DNA from 3 places in the Ralstonia sp. R-29 genome. Region 2 is predicted to be linked to each of the others. Evidence: predicted binding sites of a transcription regulator. Region 2 holds the regulator's gene; each other region holds the start of a gene.
The links. Region 2 encodes FliA, which starts transcription of late flagellar genes. Its sites were predicted from a motif close to CTAAAGTTTNNNNNNNNNNNGCCGNTA; they were not measured.
Positions count from the first base shown of each region.

Region 1 (4,149 bases), 850 kb from region 2:
CGAGCCCGACAGCGTCATCTGCACGCCGTTGAAGGCATACGTGGCGCCCTGGGTGTACGGCGCCGTGCCACCGGTGTAGGTGGTGGACGTGCCATTGGCGGTGACCGTCACGCTGCCTGGAAAGCCCGAGAGCGAGCCGCCCACGGCGGAGCTATAGGCGAGCGTGACTGGCGAGGCGAGCGGCGAACCGGCGTACGTGCTGTCCACGCCAATGGACGACACCGTGGCGCTGCCCGTGTTGTTGCTGCCCTGCGTGAGCACCACAGGGGACGCTGCCGCCACGTTGTGGTAGTCGGTGGTCAACGTCTGCATGGTCGATGCGGCGTTGGCCGTCGGGCGCACCAGGAACGAATCGCCGCTGTTCATCGTGCCCGACACGTTGAGCGTGACGCCGTCGACGGTGGTCGGCCAGCTCGTCACCGTAACGGAGGCCGAGCCGTCCGGATAGTGCGAAACGGTGTAGGCGCCGCCCTGGTACTTGATCTGGTAGTCGTAGCCCATCCCCGCGTTGGCGTTGGTGATGCTGGCTGTGACCGTAGCGCTGCCGGTGTTGTTGGTGCTGGCCGCCACGCTCGGCGCGCCCACGGAGAACAGGTCCGTACCCATCTTGCCGTTGGCGTCTATGCCGAGCTTGCTCTGCGCGTTCACGTCGGCCGACACGGCGGTGGCCAGACGGCCCAGGCTGTTCTGCGCCGGGATGAGTGTGTTGCGGCGGAAATCCATCAAGCCGCCCAGCGTACCGCCGCCGAGCTGGCTGTCGTCAATCGTGACGGTGCCGGCCGGGCTCTTGTAGCCCACCGACAGCTGCGTCGGGTCGTACTGCGACGGCACCGGCGTCAGCTGGTAGCTCTGGTTGCCCTGCACCAGCGCCTGACCGTTGCCGACGTAGATGTTGTATTGGCCGTCGCCGGTCTGCACCACGCTCGCCTTGATCGACTGGTTGAGCGTCTGCACGAGTTGGTCACGCTGGTCGCGCAGATCGTTGGCGGGCTGGCCGGTCGAGGCCTCCGCCTTGGCGATCTGGTCATTCAGGGAGGCGATCTGCTGCGCGGTGCCGTTGACCGAGCTGATCTGCGTCTGCACCTGCGTGTTGACCTGGCCAGACAGCGCATTCATCTGGCCGGAAATCGAATTGAAGCGTTGCTGCAGGCTGGCTGCCGCGTTCAGGAAGACCTGGCGCGCCGTCGTGCTCGACGGGTTGGACGCCAGGCTGTCGGCGCTATTGAAGAAGCTGGTCAGCGCGGAGCTCAGGCCGCTGTTGCTGTCCGACATGTACTTGCTCAGGCCGGAAACCAGGCTGTTGAGCTGGTCCGCCGCGCTGGTGGCCGCCTGGCCGCTTTGTACCTGTGCGGTCAGGAACTGGTCGTAGATGCGCTTGACGGTCGTGACGTTGGCACCCTGCCCCAGATAGCCGACGCCGGCGTACATCGGAATGTTTTCCGTCTGCACGGCCTCCTGGCGCGAATAGCCGGGCGTGTTGGCGTTGGCAATGTTGTTGCCAGTCACCTGCAGGTTGATATCGGCAACCCGCAGGCCGGTGGCGCCAATGTTCAAGAGGGAGCTGCTCATGTTTGTCTCGCGGATGGTCTCGAACCGAGCGGCACAACGCCGCCGGGATAGACCCTAGAAACAACATCGGCCGGCCAAGAAGAAACTTGAGCCGGCCGATGCGTTGAAATGTGACGAATAATTCACTTCAAGCGATCTGCTTGAGCACCGCCATAATCTTGTGGGCGTAGTTCGGGTCGGTGGCGTAGCCGGCGCGCTGCAGGCCCTTGGCGAACGACGCTGCATCGTTGCCGTTGCCCGCCGCCACGACATTGCTGTAACGCGGGTTGTTGGACAGCAGGTTGGCGTAGTCCTTGAAGGCCTCGGCGTATGAGCTGTAGGCACGGAACTTCTCCTGGACCTTGTGGGCGACGCCGCCGATGTATTCGGTGGTGGTCACCACTGCGGTCTTGCCCGTCCACGAGCCGCCGGCCTTGATGCCGAACAGGTTGTGCGTGTTGGAGCCGTCCTTGGCCTTGATTTCGCGGCGGCCCCAGCCGGATTCCAGCGCGGCGTGGCCAATCATGAAATTGGCCGGAATACCGGTTTCCTGTGCCGCTTGCGAAGCGTGGCCGATCAGCTTGTTGTAGAAGCTGGCCATGCGGCTGCCGCCAGACTCAGACGCCACGGTCGACAGATCCACATCGGCCATGGCGCTGGCGGACTTGCTTTCGGCTTCCGCCTGCTTGCGCAGGGCAGCCAACGCGCGCTGCACACGCTCTTCCAGGCCGGGGCGCGGCACGGTGCTGATGCCCGAACCATCGTCTTCCGTGCCGGTTGCCGCCGACGCAGCAATGCTGTTGAGCGACGACCGGGCGATGGTCTTGGCCGCATCCGTGGCGGAACCGGCAGCGCCCGGCAAAGCGGTGTTGGTGGCGGTGGTATTCGACAGGGCGGTATTCACCGGCGTCGTGGACGCATCCGGGTTCACGCGGTTGGCCTGGCGCAGCATCTGCTTCAGAAGCTGGTCCGCCACGCCCACGCCGCGCGCGGCCATGGTCTGCGAGAGCTGCTGATCGAGCATCGACGTATACATCTTGGTCGATGACGAATCGAACGGCCCGTTCTGCGGCGATGCATCGCGCATCTGCTTGAGCATCATGTTCACGAAGATCGCGTCGAACTGCTTGGCGACGGTCTTGGTGGCGCCGGTCGGGTCGGTGCGCGCGGTCTGCTTGAGCGATTCGAATCCCTTGGAATCGAGCGCCAGGCGGCTGGTGAGGTCGGTCGGGTTCATGGTCATTGCTGCATCCCCGGCATCAGATGATTTCCAGATCGGCGCGCAGCGCGTTGGCCGCTTTCATCGCCTGCAGGATCGAGATCAAGTCTTGCGGGTTGGCGCCAATCGCATTGATGGCCTTGACCACATCTGCCAGGTTGGTGCCGCCCTTCACGTTGATGAGGCTGCCGCCCTGCTGCTTGACTTCGATGTTGGAACGCGCGCCCGCCACCGTCTGCCCTTGCGAGAACGGCGCCGGCTGGCTCACCACCGGCTCGGTGCTGATGGTGACCGACAGGCTGCCGTGCGCCACCGCACAGGGCTCCAGCTTGACGAGCTGATTCATCACCACCGAACCCGTACGGGCGTTGATCACCACGCGCGCAGCGGCCAAGGCCGGCGTCACTTCAATGTTCTGCAGCTTGGCGACAAAGCCAACGCGGTCCGACGCCAGGGCCGGCGCACGCACGTTGATCGTGCGGCCATCCGCAGCCTGGGCCGTATCGCTGCCAAATTGCTTGTTGATGGCCGAGACGATGTTCTGCACCGTGCCGAAATCTGTCGTACCGGTGTCGAGCTGGATGCTACCGGCCTCGCCCACCGTGGCCGGCACGGCGCGCTCCACCGTGGCACCGTTGGCGATGCGGCCGGCGCCCAGTTGGTTGATCTGCACCTTGCTGCCATTGGCCGACGCACCTGCGCCACCAATCACCACGTTGCCCTGTGCCAGTGCGTAGAGCTGGCCGTCCACGCCCTTGAGCGGCGTCAGCAGCAGCGTGCCGCCGCGCAGGCTCTTGGCATTGCCGATGGATGACACCGTCACGTCGATGGTCTGGCCCGGCCGCACAAACGCGGGCAGCGAGGCCGTCACCACCACGGCGGCGGTGTTCTTGAGCTGGATGCTCGCGCCGGCCGGCACGTTGATGCCGAACTGCGTGAGCATGTTGTTGAAGCTCTGGATCGTGAATGGGGTTTGCGTGGTCTGGTCGCCGCTGCCATCCAGGCCGACGACGAGGCCATAGCCGATCAGCGCGTTTTCACGCACGCCGGCAATGGTGGTCAGGTCTTTGATGCGGTCGGCATGTGCCGTGCCTGCCAAGGATGCGAAGGCAACCAATGCGGCGCCGAGGATTCGATACAACGTCATGACTGATTCCTCAGAACGGTGACACGGTCAGGAAGAACCGCGACAGCCAGCCCATCTGCTGCGACTCGGCCACATAGCCCGTGCCGCGGTATTCCATGCGTGCGTCCGCCACCTGGGTGGACAGCACGGTGTTTTGGTTGTTGACGGTGGTCGGATTGACCACGCCCGAGAACTTGACCGACTCGGTGCCCTGGCCCACGGCGGTCTGCTTCTCGCCGCTGACCACCAGGTTGCC
Region 1 covers NZ_CP184378.1:1,233,677-1,237,825, forward strand. The annotation lists gene flgK (flagellar hook-associated protein FlgK) at 1-1,569, opposite strand, end outside; gene flgJ (flagellar assembly peptidoglycan hydrolase FlgJ) at 1,697-2,785, opposite strand; gene ACN9M1_RS22775 (flagellar basal body P-ring protein FlgI) at 2,808-3,914, opposite strand; gene ACN9M1_RS22780 (flagellar basal body L-ring protein FlgH) at 3,925-4,149, opposite strand, start outside.
Region 1: the regulator FliA is predicted to act here: its motif matches at 1,634-1,660, upstream of flgK (flagellar hook-associated protein FlgK).

Region 2 (4,149 bases):
GCCGTGAACTCCCGCGTGAACCGTCGCGCCAGTTTGCGCGCGAGCAAGACCCGCAACCGACCACGCTGCGCGACTTTGCCGAACGCGTGGAAGCGCAGTCGCGCAAGTCGGCCGACGCCTTCAACCCCTCCAACGTCTTTGTCCGCATGGAGGACACGATGGCCAAGCAGCCTGAAGCCCCGCGCGAAGACGTCAGCCTGCAGCGCGCACCCATCGACCTGAAGGCCGATCTGCGTGCGGACCTGAAGGCCGATCTGAAAGCCGAAAGCGATGCCATGACGCGCCGCATGGTCAGCGAGATCGACGTGCTCAAGAGCACGCTGACCGATGCCATGTCGAGCCTCGCCTCGCTGGGTGTGAAGCTGGGCGACCCGGTGCGTACGCGCCTGTTCCAGACCATGCTGAATGCAGGTTTCTCGGCGCAGCTCACGCGCTACGTGCTGGAGAACATGCCGCAGCACGATACGTATGAAGGCGCGCTGGATTTCGTGCAGCGCGCGATTGAAAAGAACCTGGCCACCGTGTCGGACGAAAACAGCCTGCTCGACCAGGGCGGCGTGTTTGCCCTGATGGGCCCGACGGGTGTGGGCAAGACCACCACCACCGCCAAGCTGGCTGCGCGCTTCGTGCTGCGCCATGGTGCATCGCGCGTGGCGCTGCTCTCGACCGACAGCTACCGGATCGGCGGCCACGAACAACTGCGCATCTACGGCAAGATCCTGGGCGTCTCGGTGCATGCCGTGAAAGACGCGCAAGACCTGAGCCTGGCGCTGAACGATCTGCGCGAGAAGCACGTCGTGCTGATCGACACCATCGGCATGAGCCAGCGCGATCGCGCCGTGTCCGAACAGATGGCGATGCTGCACGCCGTGGGCCCGTCGATCAAGCGCCTGCTGCTGCTGAACGCAGCCAGCAACGGCAAGACGCTCGACGAGGTGGTGAGCGCCTACCGTGACGCCAACCTCGCGGGCTGCATCCTCACCAAGATCGACGAGGCCACCTCGGTGGGCCACGCGATGGACGTGATGATCCGCCGCCGCCTGCCGCTGCACTACGTGTCGTACGGCCAGCGCGTGCCGGAAGACATTGCGGTGCCCAACAAGAAGCTGCTGGTGCATCGCACGTTCCGCGCGGGCGCCGAGCAATCGTCGTTCGCGCTGGATTCGGACGAGTCGCTGCTGGTGGCGCAAGGCGCCACACGTAGCCGCGAACCCGGCCTGGCCGCTTTCGATTTCGCCTGAACAAGGGGGCGAGCATGACCACACCTTTCGCCAAGGATCAAGCCGCCGGGCTGCGCCGCATGCTCGGTCAGGCAGCCAGCCGCCGCGTGCTGGTGATCGGCGAGCAAGAGCAGGTGGATGACTTTGTCGACAACCTGCGCATTGCGCTGTCTGCCATGGGCCGCGACGCCGCCGTGGTGAGCGCGCAGACCATGCTGGCGGTGACGGGCATGCTCGAACAGTACGACGACACTGCGGACGTGACGCTGGTGGCCGCGCATTTCGGTACGCGCGCGCTCGCCACCGTGGCCGAGGCTTGCGACGACGTGCTGCTGACCTTCACTGATGGCCCGGAAGGCATCAAGAGCGCGTACACGCTGCTCAAGAAAACCGCCGTGCTGCAAGGTAGCGGCGCCGGCATCCGCACCGTGGTTTGCGGCGCGCATTCGGTGGATTCCGCCCTGCGCGTGTTCAGCAACCTGGCCAACACCGTGGGCCAGTACCTGAACACCCGAATCGATTTCGCTGGTTACCTCCCGGAGGACCGGCATGTAGAACTGGCGCTCTCGCTCGGCAAGCCCGTGGCGAGCGCGTTTCCCGCATCGCCTTCGGCCATGGCGTTCCGCCAGCTTGCCGAAGAGATGCTGAGCTGGGCCAGCAGTCATAGCGCCGGGGCCCAGCCTGAGGAGGGCATCGGTCAAACCGTGCCGTCGCGGGTGGAGGCATCGGCGCAGACACAGACAACAACGTCAATATCGGCACCGACAGCGACGCCCCACGCCACTGCGCGTGCGGCCGAGATGGTTTATTGAGGCGCAGCATGAACGAAGCGCCAAAGGCAGGCATGGATATGTACACCGCAACCGGTCGCAAGACCAAGTCCGACGAAATGGCCGCATACGCACCGCTGGTGCGCCGCATCGCCAACCAGATGATGGTGAAGCTGCCGGCCAGCGTAGAACTGGATGACCTCATCCAGGCCGGCATGATGGGCTTGCTCGATGCGCTGTCGCGCTACGAAGAAACGCAGGGCGTGCAGTTCGAGTTCTACGCGGCCCAGCGGATTCGCGGCGCGATCCTGGACGAGCTGCGCGGCTCCGACTGGCTGCCGCGCGGGTTGCGCCGCAATGCCCGCACGATCGAGCAGGCGATCCAGAAGCTGCAGCAGCAGAAGGGCCGTGCACCTACGGAAACCGAGATTGCTGCTGCACTGGGCATGTCGCTGGCCGAATACCAGAAGCAACTGGTCGACCTGCAAGGCAGCCAGCTGCTGTATTACGAAGACTTCGATCGCGAAGACGCCGACGCCTTCATCGAAAACCGCGCCGCCGAGAACGACGCCACGCCGCTGGACCAACTGCTGGACCACGACCTGCGCGAATCGGTCGTGGCCGCCATCGAAGGTCTGCCCGAGCGCGAAAAGCTCATGATGAGCCTGTACTACGAGCAGGATCTGAACCTGCGCGAAATCGGCGCCGTGATGGGCGTGTCGGAATCGCGCGTGTGCCAGATCCACAGCCAGGCCATTGCCCGCATTCGCGCCAAGCTGCGCGACCGCGCGTGGCTGCCGACGCCGACCTGATCTCGGCGCAGTTCTACGCTGCCAGTTTTCTATTGCGCGGCCAGCGAGTCATCTCGCGGCCGCGTTTTTTCTTGGTGCAACTCGGTGACAAGGCGCGCTGCCTCGGCATCCCACACGCGCGTTTCACCGTGGCGGAAGAGGGTGAAGCGCTCGGCCGGCACGTTGGCCGCCTTCAACGCGTTCGCCAGATCGGTGATGGGCTGGTCGAGTGCTTCGTCCGTCAGCGGGAACGTGCCCCAGTGGATGCCCACGGCCTGTTGCGCGCCGATGTCGCGCATCACCTGCACGGCTTCGGTCGGATCAATGTGCTGGGACTTCATGAACCAGCGCGGCTCGTAAGCACCCACGGCAATTGCCGCCACATCAAAGTGGCCAAAGCGCGCGCCAATGTCGCGTGTGTCTTGCGAATACCCCAAGTCCCCCGAGAACCAGAAGCGCAACTGCGGATGCAGCAGCGCCCAACTGCCCCACAGCGTGTGGTTGCGGTCGTACAGGCCGCGTGCGGACCAGTGCTGCACGGCGCAGAAATACGCGGTGAATGGGCCGAAGTTCGCCTCGTCATCCCAATCGAATGCACGTACGTTGGCGTTGCTACCCGACAGGCGCGTGCCGCGCACGTTGCGCGCAAACCAGTGGTCGATCCCCAGCGGTACGAAAAACATCGGTGCGCCACCGGGCTGGCGCATGAGCGCGCGCACGCTGGCTTTGTCGAGATGGTCGTAGTGGTTGTGCGAGATCAGCACCAGGTCGATATGCGGCAATTGCTTGAGCGACAGGCCGGGCGGCTGGTGCCGGCGTGGCCCGGCAAAGGGCAGGGGCGATGCGCGCTTGGAGAACACCGGGTCGGTCAGCACGTTCAGGCCGTCGATCTGCAGCAGCAGCGTTTCATGGCCGATCCAGGTGAGTTGCGGCACGTTGGGCGGCCGGTGCACGGCGGCCAGATTGGGCGCGACGCAGGACAGGTCCTGCGTGGGCGGCTTGGGCAGATTGAGGCGGCGGCGCTCCTGCTGCCATTTCCAGAAATCGCCGTTCGTGCGGGGGTGCGGGTAGCGGTTGCGGAATCCGTCGGGGGTGTGGTGGGGTTTGGATGGATCGTAGTGGGGGTTGGCCATGGCGTCGCAGGGGGTGGACGAGCCACCCAGGTGAGGGAAGCGGCTCGAATATCAAGAAGTATCAACTTCTGTTGGTTTCTGAATTTCGGATGCGCCACTGCCTAGGCTGAAACGGCCTCGCCGAGGCGCGCTCCGCGGCACATTTCAAGCGGGGCGCGGCAGTCAACCCTTCCTCATAGAACCCGCATGCATTCAGATTCTTACTTGGCCGGTCAACTTGATGTTTCGGATGCGC
Region 2 covers NZ_CP184378.1:48,947-53,095, forward strand. The annotation lists gene flhF (flagellar biosynthesis protein FlhF) at 1-1,241, shown strand, start outside; gene ACN9M1_RS17460 (MinD/ParA family ATP-binding protein) at 1,256-2,032, shown strand; gene ACN9M1_RS17465 (RNA polymerase sigma factor FliA) at 2,041-2,802, shown strand; gene ACN9M1_RS17470 (MBL fold metallo-hydrolase) at 2,832-3,914, opposite strand.

Region 3 (4,149 bases), 890 kb from region 2:
CGGGATGTTCCGGTGCATATTGGCTCCAGTTGGGCCGAATTCAGTCAAAGGTCGCTTCACTCAACGCCACGCTATCAGCTCACCACGCTCAGGTGGCTGTTTGCCACGGCGGCGCCGGGTTGACCAGCCGGGCCCTTCTGGCCGATGGCCAGCCATGCGTCCTGCAGCGGTACCAGCAGGCCGTCTACCTCGGCGAGGATGGCGGGATCGTTGTTGGCGTTGGCCACCAGCAGGCGGCGAAGCATGTAGTCATACAGCGTGTTCAGTTGCACGGCGATGTCGCCGCCGCGCTGGTGATCGAGGCTCGCCTGCAGGCCCTGCCCGATGATCGAAATGGCCTTATCGATCGCGCGCACCTTGGCCAGCACGTCGCCGCGCTCCATGGCGATACCAGCCACGTTGAGGGCAGCGCGCGCGCCTTCAAACAGCATGGCAATCAGACGATGGGGGTTGGCATCGACCACGGATGTCTCGATACCGACTTGCGCATAGGCACCGATGGCACGGCGTGCAGCGTACATGGAAAAGGTCCTCGCTGTAGTCTGTCTTATTTTGGGTTGTTGCTCTAAAACGCAGCCTGACTTAGTTGCTGCTCGAAGTCTGCTTGGCGATGGCCGCGAGCTGCGTCGTCAGGTAACTGCTGGTATTCGTCATGCTCGCCACCGCTGAAGACAACGCGTTGAATTGCGTGTAATACAGCGCCTGCTTGTTGCTCAACTTCAATTGCATGTTGGTGATCTGGCTGGCAAGCGAGGTGAGCGAGTTGTTGATCGAATCGGTCTCGTTCTGCACCATGCCGGTGGATGAGAGCAGGCCGCTCATCACCGTGTTGAGCTGTGCGGCATACCCGCGCTGCACCGTGACGGTACCGCGGCTGCCCAGCACGCCGCCGGTCACGCTCACCGTCAGGCCGTCGACAGCGGTGCCGGTGGCGCCATACAGGTTCTGGCCCGAGCCGGTTGCGGCCACGCCATTGATCGTGCCTTGTACATCCACGCCAGCGGTGGCCGTGGGGCTCGCCCCAAAAAGCGACGAAGCGCCATTGCCCGACACCGACACCGACGACACCGAACCAAACTGGCTGTCGGCAATACTCAGCACACCGCTGGCATTGGCCGACACCGATGCGGTGACCTTGGCGTTCTGCAGCGTGGTCGACGCGTTGATCTGGCTCTGGATCTGCGCGGCCAAGCTGGTTGCGCTGTAGCTGCCCGCCGGCACCGTCACGTTGACGGCCATGCCGCTGATGGTGAACGCCAGCGTGTCGTTCACACCGGCCGTGATCGTCGTATTGGCCGCAGCCGAACCCGTCAGTGAGCCCTGCGTGGCCAGCTGCGTCACGTTGACGGCGTAGCTGCCCGACTGCGTGGTGTCCGAGAACGTCGGCACGCTCACCAGCGAATCGGTGGCCGAGCCCGTGCCGGCAAACAGCCCGGCGACCTGGCTAGGCGACGCGGCAATAGCGGCCGACAGCTTGGAGCTGTCGACCGACAGCGTGCCGTCAGATTTCATCGTCACGCCCACGCTGCCCAGCGACTGGTAGTTGCCTGTGCCGACCGCCTGGCCCAGCACGTCGGTGATCTGGTTGATGAGCGTCTTGGTGCTGACATCGCCCGCCAACGGGCCGTTGTTGGCCTTGTTGGCGGTGTCGATGTTGGTCAGCGTATTCAGTTGCGTGCGCAGCGCGTTATAGCCGTTCACGAAGTTGTTGACGGCTGTGGTGGTGGCAGTCGGGTCGTTGGCCACCGTCACAGTGGTGCTGCCCGTCTTGGCCAGCGTGAACGACGTGCCGTCCACCACGTTGGACAACGTGTTGGTCGGGCTCTGCACCGCGATGCCGTTGATGGTGGCCTGGGCGTTCTGGCCCGTGGTCACCTCGGTCATGTTCTGCGTGCCGGCCGGGTCCTGCGAGAGCAGCGACTGCAGCGTGGCATCGCCCGACACGGAGATTTTCATCTCCGAATTGGACCCGCCGGCCGCGGAAGTCAGCACCAGGCGGTACGGTGAGCCGCTGCCATCGTTGACGATGCTGGCCGACACACCCAGGTTGGCCGAGTTGATGGCATCGCGGATGCCCGCCAGCGTGTTGTTGGACGAGTCGATCGTGATGGAGCCGCCCGCCAGGTTGCCGTTCTGCGTGAACGTGGAACCCGTGTATTTGCCACCAGAAAAGCTGCCGCCAGACACCGAGCCGAACGAAAACGAGATCGTCGTGGACGACCCGCCGCCAATGGCCGCCGTGGTGGAGGTCTGGCCTTGCGCGGCCAGCACTTGCGACTGAGCGAGCTGCGTCACATTGACGGCGTATGACCCAGCCCTGGCTGAGCCGCCGACCGATGCATTGAGCACCGAAGTGTCGTAGCCGCTCGCCTTCATGCCGCTGTAGTTCGACGCACTGGTCAGGCTCGACAGCGCAGTCTGGAAGGTCGATAGCGCGCTTTTGAGCGTGCCCACGGCCGAGAGCTGCGTCTGGTACGAGGTTTGCTGCGTCTGCAGCTGCGTCAGCGGCTGGCTTTCCACGCTCATCAAGCTGGAGACCAGCGAGTTGACGTCGATGCTCGTCCCGATGCCAGGAATTGAAATCGGTGGAACGTAGCTGCCGTTCGTGGAAGAGGTGGTGGTGGTCGCCATGATCAGGTCGAGTAAGCGTCTGCGCCAGCGGAAGTCTCTCTACACAACGGCACTGGCTGCCGCTTCTTTAGGGCACGTTATGCGAACGCCACCCACGAAGAAGAGGGGGTATCCGACAAAAGAAAAAGGCCGGCGCCCCGAAGAGCGCCGGCCTATGGCCCAACCGCCAGGCGGCCAGGCTGCATCCAGCTTACCGATTAGCCCTTCAGCAGGCTCAGGATGCTGTTCGGTGCCGAGTTGGCTTGCGCCAGCATGGCCGTACCCGCTTGCTGCAGGATGTTCTGACGCGTCATGTTCGACGTTTCCGACGCGTAGTCCGTATCGATCATGACCGACTTGGCGGCCGACAGCGCCGTGTTCGACGAGGTCAGCGTGTTGATGGTCGAGGTCAGACCGCTTTGCTGCGCGCCCAGGTCAGCACGTGCTGCCTTCAGGCTGGCCAGGTCGGCGTCGATCTTGGCCTGCGCTGCGGTGGCGTTGGAAGTCGACGTCACGCTCGTGCCCGACAGCGTACCGAAGCTGGCCAGGTTGGCGTTGGTGACGGTTGCTGCGTCGGTCGCTGCGTTTTGGCCGTACTGGAACGTCGTGGACGTCACCGAACCGTCGAACAGCTTAGCGCCGTTGTAGTTGGCGTTGGTCTCGATGTTCTTGTTGGCGGTAGCCAGCTGTTGGTATTCCTTGTCCAGGTTGGCCTGGTCGGTGGTCGACAGACCGCCGTTGTTGGCTTCCACAGCCAGTTGGCGCATACGTTGCAGGTTGTTTTCAACCTGGCCCAGGTACGAGTCGGCCGTTTGCAGATACGACTGTGCGTTGTTGGCGTTCTGGATACCCTGGGTTTGCGAGTTCAGCGTGGTCGTCAGGCTGGAGGCCACAGCGTAAGCAGCGGCGTCATCCTTTGCGCTGTTCACGCGCAGGCCGGTCGACAAACGTTGCAGCGAGGTCTGCAGTGCATCTTTCGATGCCCCCAGTGCTTGTTGCGTTTGCAGGGACGAGATGTTGGTATTAAGGCTGAGGGACATGACGGCTCCTAAGATTCCCGATGGCGTTGTTGCCCGATTGGTTGCTCGTTCCGGCTAGGCCGGGCAACGTGACCTGTAACTTGAAGGGGATCAGGTCTGCGTTGTACTCAGGTTATCGGTGGCCTCCAGAGAAAGTTTAGGGTCGCCTTGACAAATTTGTGCGCGAGCGGCGGTTTGGGCTGGCGGGCACCCCGGGTTGCTCCCCACCGGCGCCCCCTCCAAAAGAGGCACCGGGCCGGCTTCTTGGGCGGCAGCCCCTCGGCTATACTCGACCGACCAGACCCAAAGCGCCCCGTGCCTATCTATAGAGAGCGCTATCGCACAGATGGGGAGTTGCAAGCCCCTCCGGCAAGGCACAGCAGCGCGTAGCCCTCCGGCGGGTAGAAGAGCTCAACGCGAGCCGTTTGACCGCAACGCCCATCATGCTCAATGTCCTGATCGTCGAACCGCACGATATTGCCCGTGTCGGCCTGCGCCAGATCCTCAAGGATTCGCGCCT
Region 3 covers NZ_CP184378.1:1,195,257-1,199,405, forward strand. The annotation lists gene ACN9M1_RS22560 (flagellar protein FliT) at 1-18, opposite strand, end outside; gene fliS (flagellar export chaperone FliS) at 75-521, opposite strand; gene fliD (flagellar filament capping protein FliD) at 583-2,631, opposite strand; gene ACN9M1_RS22575 (flagellin) at 2,829-3,650, opposite strand; gene ACN9M1_RS22580 (LuxR C-terminal-related transcriptional regulator) at 4,073-4,149, shown strand, end outside.
Region 3: the regulator FliA is predicted to act here: its motif matches at 2,676-2,702, upstream of fliD (flagellar filament capping protein FliD).